Desulfocurvus vexinensis DSM 17965: one gene and its partners. Each later gene encodes a partner of the first gene's protein in a complex. Links are inferred from orthologs where the notes say so. Each region holds a gene or a part of one and is shown in the gene's direction. Other genes may lie near its edges. The genes, in order: secY, secA and secG.

Region 1 (6,157 bases):
GCGGCGACCGCATGTGGGACTTCCTCGACAAGCTCATGAACTTCGCCCTGCCCCGCGTGCGCGACTTCCGCGGCGTTCCCGACCGCGGCTTCGACGGGCGTGGCAACTTCACCATGGGCATCAAGGAGCACACGATCTTCCCCGAGCTGAACATCGACCGCGTCGATCAGGTCAAGGGTATGAACGTGACCATCGTCACCACGGCCCCGACCGACAAGGAAGGGAAGGTGCTGCTCGATCTCTTGGGCATGCCTTTCAAGAAGTAAGGAGGAGTCCGCCTTGTCCCGTAAAGCACTTTTGAACAAGTCCCAGGCGAAACCCAAGTTTTCGAGCCGCGCGTACAATCGCTGCCCCATTTGTGGCCGCCCTCGCGCGTTCCTGCGTCGGTTCGGCATCTGCCGTATCTGCTTCCGCAACAAGGCGCTGGCTGGCGAACTGCCGGGTGTCCGTAAATCGAGCTGGTAATCTCCAAGGAGTCCATCATGGCAGTGGTTGATCCCATTGCGGATATGCTTACCCGCATTCGCAACGCCCACCAGGCTTTGCATGGCGAAGTGGCCATCCCCCGTTCCAAGGTGAAGTCCGCCATCGCGGGCATCCTGAAGGAAGAGGGCTACATCGCCGATTTCAGTGAGGAAGAGCGCGCCATCAAGATCGCGCTCAAGTACGAGGGCGGACGTCCGCTGATCAGCGGCATGAAGAAGATCAGCAAGCCTGGCCGCCGGGTGTATGTTGCCGCGTCCGACATCCCCCGCGTGCAGAACGGCCTGGGCATCTGTGTCCTGTCCACGTCCCAGGGTGTGCTGGACGGCGGTCGCGCCAAGGCGCAGAACGTGGGCGGCGAACTGCTGTTTGAAGTCTGGTAACGAGGAAGAGTCATGTCCAGAATCGGAAAGCAGCCCATCGCCATCCCTTCCGGGGTGGAAGTGACGATCGGCAAAGATATGATCAATGTCAAAGGCCCCAAGGGCGCCCTGGCCACTCCGGCCCACGAGAAGATCGTCGTGGCCAAGGACGGCGACCAGCTGGTGCTCACCCGCGCCGACGAAAGCCGGATCGCCCGGGCCCAGCACGGGCTGCGGCGCACCCTGCTGTCCAACTGCGTGCTGGGCGTGACCAAGGGCTTCGAGAAGGTTCTCGAGGTCGTGGGCGTCGGCTACAAGGTCCAGGTGCAGGGCAAGAACGTGGTGCTCACCGTGGGCTTCTCGCACCCGGTGGAGTTCCCGCTGCCTGCGGGCGTCGAGGCCAAGGCCGAAGGCAACAAGCTCACCCTGACCGGCATCGACAAGCAGGCCGTGGGCGAAGTTGCCGCGCAGATCCGTCGCGTGCGTCCGCCGGAGCCTTTCAAGGGCAAGGGCATCAAGTACGCGGATGAGACCATCCGCCGCAAGGCCGGCAAGTCCGGCGCCAAGAAGTAGGGGACGGCCATGAAACTCTCGAAGAACGAAGCGCGCCTGCGCAGAAAGATCCGCATCCGCAAGAAGGTGAACGGGACGGCCCAGCGCCCCCGGCTGTGCGTGTACCGTTCCAATGCGCATATCTACGCGCAGCTCGTCGATGACCTGACGGGCTCCACCATCGCCTCCGCCTCGTCCCTGGCCTTCGTCAAGAGCGGCCAGGCGGTCAAGCCCAACAAGTCGGGCGCCGAGGCCGTGGGCCGCGAGATCGCGAAGCTGGCTAAGGAAAAGAACGTCGAGACCGTGGTGTTCGACCGCAACGGCTATCTGTATCATGGCCGGATCAAGGCCTTGGCCGACGGCGCCCGCGAGGGCGGTCTGAAATTCTAAGCTGCGGAAGGGACAAATGGCTATTGAACGCGAACGTAAGGGTCCCCGGAAGGAGGCTCGCAAAGAGCCCCAGGAAGACCTCGGCATCATCGAGAAGATCGTCTACCTGAACCGCGTGGCCAAGGTCGTCAAGGGCGGCCGGCGCTTCAGCTTCAGCGCCCTGGTTGTGGTGGGCGACGGCAAGGGTTCGGTGGGCTACGGCCTGGGCAAGGCCGTCGAGGTTCCCGAGGCCATCCGCAAGGCCAGCGAGCAGGCCAAGAAGACCATGAAGAAGGTCCCGCTGCTCGACGGCACCCTGCCGTATGAGATCCTTGGCCGCTTTGGCGCCGCGCGCGTCATGCTCAAGCCCGCTTCCAAGGGTACCGGCATCATCGCCGGCGGCCCGGTGCGTGCGGTCATGGAGGCCGCGGGTGTCCACGACATCCTGACCAAGGCCATCGGCACCAACAACCCGCACAACGTCCTCAAGGCGACCATGGAGGGCCTGACCTCCCTGCGCAGCGCCGACCAGGTCTCCAGGCTGCGCGGAAAGAAAGTCGAAACGCCCAGGAAGTAGCGGGAGAGACGCGACATGGACACCATCAAGATCACACTGGTGAAGAGCCTGATCGGCTGTTCCCCCAGACAGCGCGCCACCGTGCACGCCCTGGGCCTGCGCAAGATCCGCCAGGTGAAGGAACTGCCCAAGAACGATGCCGTTCTCGGCATGGTCGAGAGAGTCAACCATCTCGTCGAGGTTGTGGAATAATGAGACTGCACGAATTGTACCCGTACCCGGAAGAAAGCCGGGACCGCAAGCGCGTCGGGCGCGGCCATGCCTCCGGGCAGGGCGGCACCTCCGGCAAGGGCCACAAGGGCCAGAACGCCCGCTCCGGCGGCGGCCGGCCCGCCCGTTTCGAGGGCGGCCAGATGCCCCTGGCCCGGCGCCTGCCCAAGCGTGGCTTCAAGAACGCCATGTTCCGCGTGATCTACCAGCCCCTGGCTGTGGGCCGCATCGCCGCCGCCTTCGAGGGCCAGGCCGAGATCTCCCTGGAAGACCTCTACGCCAAGGGATTGGTGCGCCGCGGCAGCCTGGTCAAGGTGCTGGCCGACGGCGAGCTCAAGGCCGCCATCACCGTGGAAGCGCACCGCTTCAGCAAGTCTGCGGCAGAGAAGATCGCTGCCGCCGGTGGAACCGCTAAGGCACTGGAAGGGTAACCGACGTGGCATTATCCGGGGTTGAGAATCTCGCCAGGCTGCCTGAACTGAAGAAACGGCTCCTGTGGACGCTGGGTCTGCTGGCGTTCTACCGCGTGGGCATCCACGTCCCCACCCCTGGTGTGGACACCGCCGCGTTGCAGGACTTCTTCGCCCAGGTTTCCAACACGCTGTTCGGCATCTTCAACATGTTCTCGGGCGGCGGGCTGGAGAATTTCTCCATCTTCGCCCTGGGCATCATGCCGTACATCTCGGCGTCCATCATCATCCAGCTGTTGACGGTGGTCAGCCCCGAGCTCAAGCGCCTGGCCAAGGAAGAGGGCGCTGCGGGCCGCAAGAAGATCACGCAGTACACGCGCTACGGCACGGTGCTGATCACCGTGGTCCAGGGCCTGTTCATCGCCATCGGCCTGGAAAACATGCAAAGCCCCACGGGCGCGCCCGTGGTGCTGGCGGCGGGCTGGGGCTTCCGGCTGACGACCATCATCACCCTCACGGCGGGCACGGTGCTCGTCATGTGGCTGGGCGAGCAGATGACCGAGCGCGGCATCGGCAACGGCATCTCGCTGATCATCTTCGGCGGCATCGTCGCCGGGCTGCCTGCGGGCGTGGGCAACACGTTCCAGCTCCTGGGCGCCGGCGAGCTGACCGTGTTCATTCTGCTGCTCCTGCTGGCCTTCATGGTTGCGGTCATGGTCGGCATCGTGTACATGGAGCGCTCGCAGCGCCGGATTCCCATCCAGTACGCCAAGCGTATGGTGGGCCGGCGCATGTACGGCGGGCAGACCACGCACCTGCCCCTGCGCGTGAACACCGCGGGAGTCATTCCGCCCATCTTCGCGTCGTCGATCCTGATGTTCCCGGCGACCCTGGCCCAGTTCTCCCAGGTGGACTGGCTCCAGGACGCCGCGGCGCTGTTCTCGCCGACGGGGATCTTGTACAACGTGTTCTTCGTGGCGCTGATCATCTTCTTCTGCTTCTTTTACACGGCGATCATCTTCGACCCGAAGGACATCGCCGAGAACATCAAGAAGCAGGGCGGCTTCATTCCGGGCATCCGCCCGGGCGCCAAGACGCACGAGTACATCGACCGGGTGCTGGCCCGCATCACGCTGTGGGGCGCCCTGTACATCTCGGCGGTGTGCGTGCTGCCGGTGCTGTTCGTGAGCAAGCTGGGCGGGCCGTTCTACTTCGGCGGCACCTCGCTGCTCATCGTGGTCGGCGTGTCCATGGATTTCATGTCCCAGATCGAGTCCTACCTCATCAGCCGCCAGTACGAGGGGCTCATGGGCAAGCAGGGCAGAATCAAGGGGCGGCGTTAGGCTTTGAAGAAAGTTCGGGGCATCTACATCAAGAACGGCGCGGAAATCGCGCTCATGCGCGAGGCGAACCGGATCGTATCCGTGATCCTCGACGCCCTGGGCGAAGCCGTGGCGCCTGGTGTCCCCACCATGCGCTTCGAGGAGATCGCCCAGGACATGTGCCGGCGGTTCGGGGTCCAGCCCGCCTTCCAGGGCTACGGTGGCTTCCCCTTCGCGCTGTGCTGCTCTGTGAATGAAGAGATCGTCCATGGTTTCCCGTCGCGCGAGCGCATCCTGCGCGAGGGTGACATCGTCAGCTTTGACATGGGCGTGATCTACCAGGGGTTTTACGGCGACTCGGCGCGGACCTACCCGGTGGGCGCGGTGAGCGCCCTGGCCCGCGACCTGATGGACGTCACCGCGCAATCCCTGGCGCGGGGCATCGAGAAGGCCCTGGCCGGGGGCAACCTGTACGACATCTCCCGGGCCGTGCAGGATTTTGTCGAGGCGCGCGGGTACAGCGTGGTGCGCCGCTTCGTGGGCCACGGTATCGGCCGCAAGCTGCACGAAAAGCCCGAAGTGCCCAATTTCGTGCCTGCGGGCATGGCGGGGCCGCCGCTCAAGCCGGGCATGGTGCTGGCCATCGAGCCCATGGTCTGTGCCGGGAGTTGCGAAGTGGAGATACTCGAAGACAAGTGGACAGCCGTGACGAAAGATCGTAAGTTGTCCGCCCATTTCGAGCATACGGTGGCGGTGACTCCCGAGGGGCCCGTCGTCCTGAGTGTGAGCTAAGCCGCAGGCTTGTGCCTGGGCATCGTCAGTCAAGTGCCGGAGCGTTCCGCCCGGTTGCAAGGTAAGTGGAGAACAGGTCATGAAAGTCAGACCCTCGGTCAAGAAGATGTGCCCCAAGTGCAAGGTGATCCGCCGCAAGGGCGTTCTGCGCGTGATTTGTGAAAACCCCCGGCACAAGCAGCGCCAGGGCTAAGGAATAAGGGGAAACCAAAGTGGCACGCATTGCTGGTATCGAACTGCCCAGGAACAAGCGTCTGGACATCGCCCTGACGTACATCTACGGCATCGGTCGCACCACCGCTCTGCAGATCCTGGACAAGGTCGGCGTGGACTGGAACCAGAGCACCGACGACCTCTCGGCTGAGGCCGCCAACGAGATCCGCAAGGAGATCGAGGACAACCACAAGGTCGAGGGCGACCTGCGCCGCGATGTGCAGGCCAACATCAAGCGGCTGATGGACATCGGCTGCTACCGGGGCCTGCGCCATCGTCGCGGCCTGCCGGTCCACGGCCAGCGCACCCACACCAACGCCCGCACCCGCAAGGGCCCGCGCCGTTCGGTGGTGGGCAAGAAGAAGAAGTAGCTGCGGCACGACACCATTTCAATAGTACGGAGATGAAGGACAATGGCTAGACCCCGCCGTACCGGCAAGAAGAAGGAAAAGAAGAACGTCCCGGTGGGCATCGCCCACGTTCGTGCTTCCTTCAACAACACGATCATCACCTTCACGGACCTGAAGGGCAACGTGATCTCCTGGGGCACCTCGGGCGCCCTGGGCTTCAAGGGCTCGCGCAAGAGCACGCCCTTCGCCGCCCAGGTGGCCGCAGAGGCCGCCGCCAAGAAGGCCATGGAGAACGGCATGCGCACCGTGGGTGTGCTCGTGAAGGGCCCGGGCGCCGGGCGCGAGGCCGCCATGCGCGCCATCAACAACGCGGGCATGAAGGTGTCCTTCATGCGCGACGTGACGCCCATCCCGCACAACGGCTGCCGTCCGCCCAAGCGGCGCCGGGTCTAACCGGCCCAATTTTCGGAGGAACGTGTTTTGGCTAGATATACCGATGCAAAATGCCGCGTCTGCC
Region 2 (6,338 bases), on another replicon or contig:
GCCACGGGCAGCAGGGGGAAGCGGGGGGCGGAGGCGGGGGTCATGGGGGTGGCCTTGGTGCGGGTGCGCGGGCAACAGTGAGCACTAGCCCCGGGCGGGCCGGGTGTAAAGGGAAACCCGCTCCGCCCCGGGGGGCGGGCGGCCAGGGCGCCCGGCGGACCTCCCGCGCGGCGCGGCCCGGAGGCTGACAGGATTGCGCCGCGTGGCCGCACTGCGGCCCTCCCCCCTGCCGCGCGGCGCGGCCCGGGGCCCATTGGGGCGCCACGCATTGACGCGGCCCGGGGACGTACTTATCCTTTGGCTTCGCGCGCGCTGGGCGCGCGACCCCCGAGAATCGCCACGGAGCGCCCCGAGATCATGGATTCCCCCGCGCGGTCGCACGAGCCGCAGTGCATCCTGTGTGGCCGCTGCCTGGAAGTCTGCCCGCTGCTCGCCGCCACCGGGCGCGAGGAGCTCTCCCCCCGGGCCAAGCTCTACACCCTGCGCCGCCTGGCCGACGCGCCCGGCGAACTGGACGCCCGGGCCGTGGAGCGGCTGGCCGGGCTGTGCCTGTCGTGCGGGCGCTGCGCGCGGGTCTGCCCCCAGGGGCTGGACGTGCCCGGGGCCGTGGCCCTGGCCCGGGGGCGGCATCCGGGCTTCCAGGCTTGGCTGTGGCGGGCCTGGATCGGGCGGGCCGACCTGCTGTGGCCGGGCGCCGCGCGCCTGGGCGCGGCCCTGGGGCCGCGCGGCGGCCCGGGCGCCCTGGGGCGCAGGCTGGCGGCCCTGGCCCCGGCCCGGCGCCCGGCGCCCCTGCTGCGGCCCGAGGCATTCGGCCCTTGCCCTGACGCGGGGAAGACCGTACTTTTCAGCGGGTGCCTGGCCCGGACCCTGCGCCCGGACTGGGCGCGCACGGCCACGGACCTGCTGCGCCGCCTGGGCTGCGAGCCCGGGCCCGAGCCCGCCTGGGGCTGCTGCGGCGCGACCCTGGGCCACGCCGGGCTGGCCGGGGCCCGCGCCGGGGCCGTGGCCCGCAACGTGGCCGCCTGGCGTGCGGCGGGCCGCCCTCGGGTGGTGACGTTTTGCGCCTCGTGCACCCACGGGCTGGCCGCCTACGCCGCCGACCCCGTTGCCGGGCTGGACGCCGCCGAGGCCGCCGCCTGGGCCGAGGCCGTGACGCCCCTGTCGCGGCTTTTGGGGCGCGTCCGTTTTTCCGTGGCCGCCGCGCCGGGGCGGGTGCTGTACCACGCGCCCTGCCACGCCGGGCCCGCCGACCCCGACCGCGCCTGGCTCACCGGGCTGCCGGGCCTGGACGCGGACCCCGGCGACGGGCGCGACTGCTGCGGCCTGGGCGGCGTCATGCAGCTCGGGGCCCCGGACCTGTCGCGGGCCGTGGCCGCGCGGCTGTGGCAGCGGCGCGCCGCCGCCCCGGGCGACCTGATGCTGTCGGGCTGCAGCGGCTGCCTGACGCAGCTTGCGGCCACCGCGCCCCTGGGCGTGGCCGTGGCCCACTGGCTGGATTGCATCGACATGGCTTGAGAAGTCGCATACCACTTTGCCAAACGGTGCGCCCGGGCCCCCGGGCCGGGACGCGCGCCACGCCAAGCGAGGAAACCATATGCTGGGTGTCATCGGCCGCAAGATTTTCGGGACCAAGAACGAGCGCTACCTGAAGACGCTGCGGCCCCTGGTGGACGCCATCGGCGCCCGCGAACAGGACACGCGCAAGCTCGCCGACGCCGATTTTCCTGGGCGCACCGCCGAGCTGCGCGCCCAGGCCCAGGCCGGGCGCAGCCTGGACGAGATGCTGCCCGAGGTCTTCGCCCTGGTGCGCGAGGCCGGGCGCCGCGCGCTGGACATGCGCCACTTCGACGTGCAGCTCGTGGGCGGCATCACCCTGCACCAGGGGCGCATCGCCGAGATGCGCACCGGCGAGGGCAAGACCCTGGTGGCGACCCTGCCCGTGGTGCTCAACGCCCTGACGGGCAAGGGCGCCCACGTGGTCACCGTCAACGACTACCTGGCCCGGCGCGACGCCGAATGGATGGGCCAGATCTATTCGTTCCTCGGCCTGAGCACGGGCGTCATCGTCCACGGGCTGGACGACACCCAGCGCAGGGCCGCCTACGGCGCCGACATCACCTACGGCACCAACAACGAATTCGGCTTCGACTACCTGCGCGACAACATGAAGTTCTACCTCGAACAGCTCGTGCAGCGCGACCTGAACTTCTGCATCGTGGACGAGGTGGACTCCATCCTCATCGACGAGGCGCGCACCCCGCTGATCATTTCCGGCCAGGCCGACATGGCCGTGGGCATGTACACCCAGATCGACGCCATCATCCCGGCCCTCAAGGTGGACCGCGACTTCACCCTGGACGAGAAGGCCCGCACCGTGGCCCTCACCGACGAGGGCTCGGCCCGCTGCGAGCAGATCCTGAACATCGACAACCTCTACGACCCGGCCAACATCGCCTACCAGCACCATATTCTTCAGGCCCTCAAGGCCCACAAGCTCTTCAAGCGCGACGACGACTACATCGTCAAGGACGACCAGGTGGTCATCGTGGACGAGTTCACCGGGCGGCTCATGCCCGGGCGGCGCTTCTCCGACGGCCTGCACCAGGCCCTGGAAGCCAAGGAAGGCGTCAAGGTCGAGGCCGAGAACCAGACCCTGGCCTCCATCACCTTCCAGAACTTCTTCCGCATGTACGCCAAGCTCTCGGGCATGACCGGCACCGCCGACACCGAGGCCGTGGAGTTCAAGCAGATCTACGGGCTGGACGTGGTGGCCATCCCCACCAACATGCCCATGGTCCGCAAGGACCACCCCGACGCCATCTACAAGAACCAGCAGGCCAAGTACCGGGCCATCGTCAACGAGATCGAGGATCTGCACAAGAAGGGCCAGCCCGTCCTGGTGGGCACCGTATCCATCGACAAGTCCGAGCTCATCAGCGCCATGCTCACCAAGCGCCGCGTGCCGCACAACGTGCTCAACGCCAAGCAGCACGAGAAGGAGGCCGAGATCGTGGCCGAGGCCGGGCAGCGCGGTAAGGTGACCATCGCCACCAACATGGCCGGGCGCGGTACCGACATCAAGCTCGGCGAGGGCGTGACCGGCCTGGGCGGCCTGTTCATCCTGGGCACCGAGCGCCACGAATCGCGGCGCATCGACAACCAGCTGCGCGGCCGCTCGGGCCGCCAGGGCGACCCCGGCGCCTCGCGCTTCTACCTGGCGCTGGATGACGACCTGATGCGCCTGTTCGGCTCCGACCGCCTGACGGGCATCATGGAGCGCCTGGGCCTGAACGAGGAGGACGCCATCGAGAACGCCATGGTCTCCCGGGCCATCGAGAACGCCCAGAAGCGCGTGGAAGCCCACAACTTCGACATCCGCAAGCAGCTCCTGGATTTCGACGACACCATGAACCAGCAGCGCGCCGCCATCTACGCCCAGCGCCGCCAGATCATGGCCGCCGACGAGGAGCGCCTCCAGGAAATGGTTGAGGCCTTCACCGACGACCTGCTGGAGGAACTCTACGCGCCCATTACCGCCAGCAAGCAGCCCGACCCCGAGGACGTGGCCTACTGCGCCGCGCGCCTGGAAGAGATTTTCGACCTGTGGGACGCCCAGACCATGAAGGACGACCTGCCCGCCCGCGACGAGGCCCACGCGGGCATCATGGACAAGTTCTCCACCCTGCGCGCGGGCGCCGCCGACGTGTACAAGGAAATCCTGCGCTACTTCCTGCTCGAAGCCCTGGACCGCAACTGGAAGGACCACCTGCTGTCCATGGACCACCTGCGCGAGGGCATCGGCCTGCGCGGCTACGGCCAGAAGGACCCCAAGCAGGAATACAAGCGCGAAGGCTTCGGCCTGTTCCAGGACATGCTCGCGCGCATCAAGGAGCACGCCCTGCGCTCGCTGGTGCGCGTGCGCCTCAAGTCCCAGGTGGAGGAGGAGGACTTCAAGCACAAGGAGGAGCCCGCCAAGGTGCGCTACTCCGGCGGCGCCCAGGCCCCCCAGCAGCCCGAAACCGTGCGCCGCGAGGCCCCCAAGACCGGCCGCAACGACCCCTGCCCCTGCGGCAGCGGCAAGAAATACAAGAAATGCTGCGGCAAATAGCCCGGGCTGCCCGGGCTGGCCGACCCCTGCGGGCTGTGAAGCCCGGCGGGGGAGGGAAAACCCCCCTTTTCTTGAGGAGAAAAGGGGGGTTTTCCCTCCCCCGCGCCCCCTCCCTTTCCCCCCAAAAGACCTTTTTCTTTGGGGGGATGGGGTCGGCTTTCGAGAACGGTTGCGGCGGCGGTTGCCCCGTGCCGGGGCCCTGGCCGCCGCCCCGGCGGACCATACGAAAGGCCCCGCCGCGTTGCCGGGGCGGGGCCTTGGTGCTTGCGCGGGGGCGGGCTATTCGCCTGCGCCCAGCGAGAAGCCCTTGGTGGACGGGCCGGTGCTGGCCGAGGTCCCGGCGATCTTGGACAGGTAGGTGTCGCCCAGGGTCTTGATGTGGTTGCCCACGTTGTCGAAGTGGTTGAAGTGGGCCTGCTCCTCGTCGATGATGGCCTCGAAGAGCTTGGAGCTCACGTTGTCGCCGCACTCGCGGCAGACCTGCAGGAACTGGTTGTACACGTCGATGGTGCTGTCCTCGACGCTGGCGTCGAAGGGGAAGATGGTGCGCACGTCCTGGGCCTTGATGACCTTGTCGGCCAGGTCGGTGGTCGGCTCGCCGCCCAGTTCCTTGATGCGCTCGGCGAACTGCTCGGCGTGGCGCATTTCGTCGATGGCGATGAGCTTCATGTCGCGGGCCAGCTCGCCGTAGTCCATGCCGTCCAGCCCATAGTGCTGGTTCATGTACTGGGAAATGGCGTACAGTTCCATGGCCCGGGCCTTGTTCAGGACGACGAGCACTTTTTCCTTGCGTTTTTCCTTTTCGGTCTTTGCCTTGGGCATGGTATTCTCCTTGGGTTTGGGGTCGAGGCCGCGCCGGGGCGGCCGGAAGGTCCATCTTCGACCATACTATAGGGCAATGCGGCGCGGATTCAAGGGATGAGAGCCGTTTTCATCGCGCCCGGGCCGCGCGGCTTGACAGCCGGGGGGTGACGTCCTAATCAGGCCCATCATGCGCGCTTGCGCGCCCAACAGGATGCAAGGAGGCCCGCGATGCCCCGGATCGAATGGAACGACAGCCTGAAGCTTGGCGTCGCCAAGCTGGACAAGCAGCACGAGAAGCTCGTCGGCCTGATGAACGACCTGTTCGACGCCTGCACCCAGGGCAGGGGGGCGGATGTGGTGGAGGAGGCCATCTTCGAGGCCCACGACTACATCGACTACCATTTCACCTCCGAGCAGCGGCTGATGGAGGAGTACGAGTACCCTGACCTGGGCGAGCATGTGGACGAGCACGACGACTATATCGTGCAGGCGGCGGACGATTTCGCGGTGCTCCGCGAGGGGGCCGGGGATGAGGCCCGCGAGGTGCTGGAGCGCCTGACGGGCTGGTGGGTGGAGCATATCGGCGGGCCGGACCGCGGGCTGGCGGACTTTCTCCGGGCCCAGGGCCTGAAGTAGCGCCCCCGCGCGGGGGCCGCACGCACGGCGCGGCGCGCCCGGGGCTCCCCGGGCGCGCCGCGCTGCGTTGGAAGGCCGGGCTAGAAGCGGGCCATGGCCCGGGCGAAGCCCTCGGCGGAGCGGCGGATGACCTCCTCGCCCACGCAGAAGGTCAGGCGGAAGAAGCCCGGACAGCCGAAGCCCGAGCCCGGCACGGCCAGGATGCGCTCCTCCTGGAGGGCGGCGCAGAAGGCCACGTCGTCCCCGCCGGGGGCCTGGGGGAAGAAGTAGAACGCGCCCCTCGGCATGGTGAAGGTGTAGCCGGCCTCGTCGAGCACGGTGGTCATGGCCTTGCGCCGCTCGGCGTACACGGCCAGGTTGACCTGCGAGCCCAGGGCCCGCTCCACGAGCATCTGGCCGATGGCCGGGGCGTTGACGAAGCCCAGGATGCGGTTGGCCAGCACGATGCCAGCCACCACGGTGTCCTTGCCGGGCATGGCGGGGTTGACCAGGGCGTAGCCCACGCGCTCGCCCGCCAGGGACAGGCTCTTGGAGAACGAGCTGGCGACCAGGGCGTAGGGGTACAGCGGCAGGACGCTTGGCACCTCGCAGCCGTCGAAGACCAGGAAGCGGTAGGGCTCGTCGGCCACGAGGTAGACGGGCCGCCCGAACTCGGCGGTCTTGCGGGCCAGGATGGCGGCCAGGCCTTCCAGCTCGGCCCGGGTGTAGACCGCGCCGCTGGGGTTGTTGGGCGAGTTGATGAGCACCACGCGGGTGTGCGCGGTGATGGCGGCCTCCATGGCCGCGAGGT
Region 3 (5,921 bases), on another replicon or contig:
GCGCCGGGGCTACTACACCGACACCGGCGAGGACGCCGTGCTCATGGCCCTGGAGCTGTCCGCCCCGGGAGCGGCCGCCGCAAACGACGCCGCGCCGGGCCTGGATAAATTCGGCGCCGCGTAGTACACAGTCGCCTGGGCCGCCCCGCGCGGCCCCCAACACGCCGACAAGGAGACGCGCCATGATCCGCTGCATCGACGAAATGGACCTCAAGGGCAAGAAGGTGCTCGTGCGGGTGGACTTCAACGTGCCCCTCAAGGACGGGGTCATCAAGGACGACAACCGCATCCGCGCCAGCCTGCCGACCCTGCGCCTGGCCCTGGAGCGCGGGGCTGCGCTCATCCTGTGCTCGCACCTGGGCAAACCCAAGGGCCAGGTGCGCGCCGAGTTCTCCCTGAAGCCCGTGGCCGACTATCTGGCCGGGCTGCTGGGCCGCGAGGTGGCCATGGCGCCGGACTGCGTGGGCCCCGAGGTCGCGCACATGGCGGCCATGATCGGCCCCGGCGGCATCCTGATGCTCGAGAACCTGCGCTTCCACAAGGAGGAGGAGGCCGGCGACGACGCCTTCGGCGCGGCCATGGCCGCCCTGTGCGACGTGTACTGCTGCGACGCCTTCGGCACGGCCCACCGCGCCCACGCCTCCATGACCGCCATCCCGGCCCACGCGCCCGAGAAATGCGCGGGGCTGCTGCTCATCAAGGAATGGAAATACCTGGGCCAGGCCCTGGCCGACCCGGCGCGGCCCTACGTGGCCATCTCCGGCGGGGCCAAGGTGTCCACCAAGCTGGGCATCCTGCGCAACCTGCTCTCCAAGGTGGACAAGCTCATCGTGGGCGGGGCCATGGCCAACACGTTCTTCCTGGCCCAGGGCCACGGGGTGGGCGCCTCGCTGGCGGAGCCCGACCTCGTGGGCGAGGCCCGCGCCGTGCTGGACGAGGCCGCCCGGCGCGGGGTGGATCTGTTGCTGCCCGTGGACTGCGTGCTGGGCTCCGGGCCCGACGCCCAGGCCGCCGGGGCCACCGTGAGTGTGGACGCCGTGCCCGAGGGGCAGATGATCCTCGACGCGGGCCCGGCCTCCGTGGCGCGCTGGGCTGGGGCCCTGGCCGGGGCGGGCACGGTGGTCTGGAACGGGCCGGTGGGCCTGTTCGAGACCCCGGCCTTCGCGGCGGGCTCCACGGGGCTGGCCCGGGCCGTGGTGGACTGCGGCGCCCTGACCATCATCGGCGGCGGCGACACCGGCGCGGCCCTGGTCGCCGCCGGGCTGGCCGACAAGGTGACCTTCGTCTCCACCGGCGGAGGCTCGTTCCTGGAACTCATGGAAGGCAAGGACATGCCCGCCTTCAAGGCCCTGGAGGTCTAGACCGTGAAAAAGCTCATGGCCGCCAACTGGAAGATGCACAAGACCACCGAAGAGGCCTTCGACACCGCCGAGGAGCTGGTGGCCCTGTGCGGCGCCGCCCTGCCGGAGGACCGCGAGGTGCTGGTCATCCCGCCGTTCACGGCCCTGCGCCGTACCGGGCAGGCCCTGGCGGGCAACCCGCGTTTCCTGCTGGGCGGGCAGAACTTCTACCCCGAGGAGCAGGGTGCCTTCACCGGCGAAATCTCCCCGGCCATGCTGCTGGACGTGGGCTGCGCCTTCGTCCTGGCCGGGCACTCCGAGCGCCGCCACGTGCTGGGCGAAACCGACGAGATGGTCGGGCGCAAGGTGGCCTTCGGCCTGGAGCGCGGGCTGTCGGTGATCCTGTGCGTGGGCGAGCGCATCGACGAGCGCCGCGCCGGGCAGGTGGAGCAGGTGCTGCGCACCCAGCTGGACAAGGGCCTGGCGGGCGTGGACCGGGGCGTGGACCCCGAGCGGCTGGTGGTGGCCTACGAGCCGGTGTGGGCCATCGGCACCGGCGAGGTGGCCGGGCCGCAGGAGATCGTCCAGGCCCACGCCTTCGTGCGCCAGGAGCTGGTGCGCGCCTTCGGCGAGGCCGGGCGGGAAATGCGCATCCAGTACGGCGGCAGCGTCAAGCCCGACAACGCCGCCGAGATTATTCACCTTGACAACGTGGACGGCGTGCTGGTAGGAGGCGCAAGCTTGCGGGCCGACAGTTTCAGCCGCATTGTCCTGGCCGATTGACGCGCCGGGAACCGCAAGAGCGCCCTCAGGAGGAACTTACTTGGAAGCCCTGGTTTTGACCCTGCACATTCTCGCGTGCATCATTCTCGTCGTTCTCGTGCTCCTGCAATCCGGCAAGGAAGGCATGGGCGTGATCTTCGGCGGCGGCTCGTCGTCCATGTTCGGCGGCTCCGGCGCCGGAAGCCTCCTGACCAAGCTGACCGCCTTCCTGGCCGTGGTCTTTCTCGTGACCTCGCTGCTCTACAACATCCTGTCCAGCTCCACGCGCTCGGACGACGGCGGCTCGGTGATCATCGGCCAGCCCGCCGTCGAGGCCCCGGCCCCGGTTGCGGAAGAGCCCAAGGAGCAGGCCCCGCCCTTCGACAGCATCCAGGTCGAGGAGCCCAAGGCCGAGGAGAAGGCCCAGTAGCGCCCCGCACACATCCTGCGCCGAAGTGGTGGAACTGGTAGACACGCCATCTTGAGGGGGTGGTGACCTCACGGTCGTGGGAGTTCGAGTCTCCCCTTCGGCACCATGACGACAAAGGGCCACGGCATCGCGCCGCGGCCCTTTTTCCTTGTCCGCAACCGCGTTCCCCGCCCATTTCCTTCTGGCCTGCACCGGCCCCGGCGGCCTGAATCTGGTTTTCTCACCCTCCGGCCTCTGGGCGCGGGGCGGGCCCGGCCCGTGGCGGCGCCCCGCTCCAGGGGGCAGGCCGCGTGCCGTGCGCCGGGGCGCGGCCTGCCCGGGGGCAACGGGCTCTCGGCACAACGCATATCCACTCCGTCCATCAGGGGGCGGCCTGCCCGGGGGCAACGGGCTTTTTCTGCGCGCCTTTCCGGGCCGGATGCGCCGGGGGCTGGCCTGCGGCCCGAAAATTCCCAACGCTGGTAGTTTGATTTAAATACCTTTAATTTCAAATTGTTATAATTGATATTCAGCAAAGTTATGTGCAAAAGAATGCGCACCCTGGTCTTTTTTGACGCCCCCGCTCCCACGGCCTAGGACAATAGGCAAGAGACCCTGGAACCCGCCGGTTTTGCGCTGCGGGCGGGCAGGGTGGGAGGACGCCGCGGGTGCGGCGTCGCCGCACGCGATGCGGAGTCGTCTTCTTCAATATGCTTGAACAAGCATAATGCGGCGCGGGGGCCAGCCCCCCGGCCGCGCAACCTGACGGAGGAACCCATGGGCATTTCAAGGCGAAGTTTCCTCAAGGTCGCGGGAGCCGGGGCCGTGGGGCTGACCCTGGGCCAGCTCGGCCTGGACCTGCGGCCCGTCGCGGCCCACGCCTATGCGATGAAGATCGAGGGCGCCAGGGAAGTCATCTCCATCTGCCCCTTCTGCTCGTGCTGCTGCAACGTGCTCATGCACGTCAAGGACGGCACGGTGATCAACGTCGAGGGCGACCCGGACTACCCCGTGAGCCAGGGCGCGCTGTGCGCCAAGGGAGCGGCGTTGTTGACCATGCACGTCAACGACCACCGGCTGACCAAGCCCCTGTACCGCGCCCCCGGGTCGGACCGCTGGGAGGAAAAGGACTGGGACTGGACCATTGAGCGCATCGCCCGCCGGGTGAAGGACACCCGCGACCGCGACTTCAGGACCGTCAACGACAAGGGCCAGACCGTCAACCGCGTGGAGTCCATCTTCCAGCTCGGCACCTCGCAGATGGACAACGAGGAGTGCTCCGTTTCGCACCAGATGCTGCGCAGCCTGGGGGTCGTCCACATCGACCATCAGGCCCGTATCTGACACAGCGCCACTGTACCGGCTCTGGCAGAGTCGTTCGGACGCGGCGCGATGACCAACCACTGGACCGACATCGAGAATGCCGACGCCATCCTCATCATGGGGAGCAACGCGGCTGAGCACCATCCCATCTCCTTCAAATGGGTGCTCAAGGCCAAGGACAAGGGCGCCAAGGTCATGCATGTCGATCCCAAATTCTCCAGAACCTCCGCGCGCAGCGACTTCCACGTCCCCCTGCGCTCCGGCACCGACATCGCCTTTCTGGGCGGCATGGTGAAGTACATCCTGGACAACGACAAGTTCTTCCATGACTACGTCGTCCAGTACACCAACGCGGCCTGCATCGTGGGCGAGAAGTACTCCTTCTCCAACGGCATGTTCGCGGGCTTCGACAAGAAGACCGGGCGCTACGACCGCAGCAAATGGGCCTTCGAACGCGACGAGAACGGCCTGCCCCGGCGTGACACGACCTTCAAGCACAAGCGGTGCGTGCTGAACCTCATGCGCGCCCACTACAGCCGCTACACCCTGGAGCGCGTCTCCAGCACCACCGGCGTGTCGCGCGAGAACCTGCTGCGCGTGTACGAGACCTTCGCGGCCACTGGCACGCCCGACAAGGCCGGGACCATGATGTACGCCCTGGGCTGGACCCAGCACACCGTGGGCGTGCAGAACATCCGCCTGGCGGCCATCGTGCAACTGCTGCTGGGCAATATCGGCGTGGCTGGCGGCGGCATCAACGCCCTGCGCGGCGAGCCCAACGTCCAGGGCTCCACGGACCATGCCCTGCTGTACCACATCCTGCCCGGCTACCTGCCCATGGTCCAGGCCAACTGGCCGACCCTGGCCGACTACAACAAGGCCAACACGCCCAAGTCCAGCGACCCGCAGAGCGCCAACTGGTGGCAGAACCGGCCCAAGTACCTGGCTAGCTTGCTCAAGTCCTGGTTCGGCGACAACGCCACCGCGGAGAACGAGTTCGGCTACGGCCTGCTGCCGCGCCTGGACGAGCACGGCGACTACTCGCTCATGTACCTCTTCGACAGGATGTACAAGGGCTCGGTCAAGGGCGGCTTCGTGTTCGGCACCAACCCCGCCCAGAGCGCGCCCAACACCCACAAGACCCGCCGCGCCCTGGCCAACCTGGAGTGGCTGGTGGTGGGCGAGTTGCACCACACCGAAACCTCGGACTTCTGGCGCGGCCCGGGCATGAACCCCGCCGACGTCGCCACCGAGGTCTTCCTGCTGCCCAGCGCCCAGCGCGGCGAGAAGGAAGGCAGCATCACCAACTCCGGGCGCTGGCTCATGTGGCACTACATGGCCCAGCAGCCTCTGGGCCAGTGCCGCTCCATGGGCACCATGATCGTGGACCTGATGAACGCCGTGCGCAAGCTCTACCGCCAGGAGTCCGGCGCCCTGCCCGAGCAGGTGCTCGCCCACGACTGGCCCCAGGCCTTCGACCCCGAGCACATCGCCAGGCGCAACAACGGCTGGTTCACCCGCGACGTGGAGGTCAACGGCGTGACCTACAAGAAGGGCCAGCAGGTGCCCGGCTTCGCCAACCTCACGGACGACGGCGCCACGGCCTGCTCCGCCTGGGTGCAGTGCGGCTCGTACCTCGACTGCGGCAACCTCGCCAAGCGGCGCGACCTGAGCCAGACGCCCATGCAGGCCAACATCGGGCTGTTCCCGAACTTCGCCTGGGCCTGGCCCATGAACCGCCGCGTGCTCTACAACCGCGCCTCGGTGGACGAAAACGGCAGGCCGTGGAACCCGGCCAAGGCCGTCATCGTCTGGGAGGACGGCAAGTGGGTCGGCGACGTGCCCGACGGCGGCTGGCCGCCCATGGCCAGCGGCAAGGGCAAGCTGCCCTTCATCATGTCCACAGACGGCTACGGCCAGCTCTACGGCCCCGGCCGCCTGGACGGCCCGCTGCCCGAGCACTACGAGCCCGCAGAAACCCCGCTGGCCAGGAACCCGTTCTCGGGCCAGCTCAGCAACCCGTGCATGAAGCGCATGAAGAGCGACGCCGACCCGCTGGCCAAGCCCGCCGACAGCCGCTTCCCCAT

The links.
Region 2: the proteins of secY (region 1) and secA are in contact, whole or in part, in a crystal structure (PDB 3DIN), measured with the Thermotoga maritima proteins. The link is inferred for Desulfocurvus vexinensis DSM 17965 from one-to-one orthologs. Residues at the interface, in WP_004081795.1 of Thermotoga maritima: Glu108, Gly109, Glu110, Glu111, Ala236, Glu237, Arg238, Arg239, Ile240, Thr241, Ile242, Gln243, Tyr244, Ala245, Arg246, Arg247, Val248, Thr249, Gly250, Arg251, Arg252, Val253, Tyr254, Gly256, Ala257, Ser258, Thr259, Tyr260, Leu261, Pro262; in WP_004082002.1 of Thermotoga maritima: Glu261, Ala262, Arg263, Lys300, Ala301, Arg302, Thr303, Ile304, Ile305, Leu323, Tyr324, Asp325, Pro326, Val329, Ser330, Tyr333, Ile336, Lys340, Phe345, Val349, Glu363, Phe364, Tyr374, Ser375, Gly376, Gly377, Glu393, Ile395, Thr482, Ser483.
Region 3: secY (region 1) and secG share a complex: the UniProt entries of both Escherichia coli proteins name them as parts of the sec protein translocase complex. The link is inferred for Desulfocurvus vexinensis DSM 17965 from one-to-one orthologs.

What each region holds. Positions count from the first base shown.
Region 1 is NZ_JAEX01000006.1:163,641-169,797, reverse strand. What follows is about bases 2,238-5,147. They hold secY (preprotein translocase subunit SecY), read left to right. Parts: upstream 2,238-2,989; coding sequence 2,990-4,306; downstream 4,307-5,147. Other genes in these bases: map (type I methionyl aminopeptidase), read left to right, coding at 4,310-5,077; rplO (50S ribosomal protein L15), read left to right, coding at 2,535-2,984; rpmD (50S ribosomal protein L30), read left to right, coding at 2,359-2,535; rpsE (30S ribosomal protein S5), read left to right, coding at 2,238-2,343. In the rest of the region: rplE (50S ribosomal protein L5), read left to right, coding at 1-266; G495_RS20965 (type Z 30S ribosomal protein S14), read left to right, coding at 280-465; rpsH (30S ribosomal protein S8), read left to right, coding at 483-866; rplF (50S ribosomal protein L6), read left to right, coding at 879-1,418; rplR (50S ribosomal protein L18), read left to right, coding at 1,428-1,787; more of rpsE, read left to right, coding at 1,804-2,237; rpmJ (50S ribosomal protein L36), read left to right, coding at 5,157-5,270; rpsM (30S ribosomal protein S13), read left to right, coding at 5,290-5,661; rpsK (30S ribosomal protein S11), read left to right, coding at 5,704-6,093; rpsD (30S ribosomal protein S4), read left to right, coding at 6,121-6,157. UniProt on the Escherichia coli protein: The central subunit of the protein translocation channel SecYEG. Consists of two halves formed by TMs 1-5 and 6-10.
Region 2 is NZ_JAEX01000001.1:196,506-202,843, forward strand. What follows is about bases 1,261-4,351. They hold secA (preprotein translocase subunit SecA), read left to right. Parts: upstream 1,261-1,594; coding sequence 1,595-4,108; downstream 4,109-4,351. Other genes in these bases: G495_RS0100855 ((Fe-S)-binding protein), read left to right, coding at 1,261-1,515. Also shown: G495_RS0100850 (DMT family transporter), read right to left, coding at 1-44; more of G495_RS0100855, read left to right, coding at 358-1,260; G495_RS0100865 (ferritin-like domain-containing protein), read right to left, coding at 4,388-4,930; G495_RS0100870 (bacteriohemerythrin), read left to right, coding at 5,141-5,548; G495_RS0100875 (pyridoxal phosphate-dependent aminotransferase), read right to left, coding at 5,629-6,338. UniProt on the Escherichia coli protein: Required for protein export, interacts with the SecYEG preprotein conducting channel.
Region 3 is NZ_JAEX01000005.1:299,694-305,614, forward strand. What follows is about bases 1,174-3,847. They hold secG (preprotein translocase subunit SecG), read left to right. Parts: upstream 1,174-2,163; coding sequence 2,164-2,532; downstream 2,533-3,847. Other genes in these bases: G495_RS0106910 (phosphoglycerate kinase), read left to right, coding at 1,174-1,361; tpiA (triose-phosphate isomerase), read left to right, coding at 1,365-2,123. In the rest of the region: rimI (ribosomal protein S18-alanine N-acetyltransferase), read left to right, coding at 1-124; more of G495_RS0106910, read left to right, coding at 183-1,173. UniProt on the Escherichia coli protein: Subunit of the protein translocation channel SecYEG. Overexpression of some hybrid proteins has been thought to jam the protein secretion apparatus resulting in cell death; while this may be true it also results in FtsH-mediated degradation of SecY.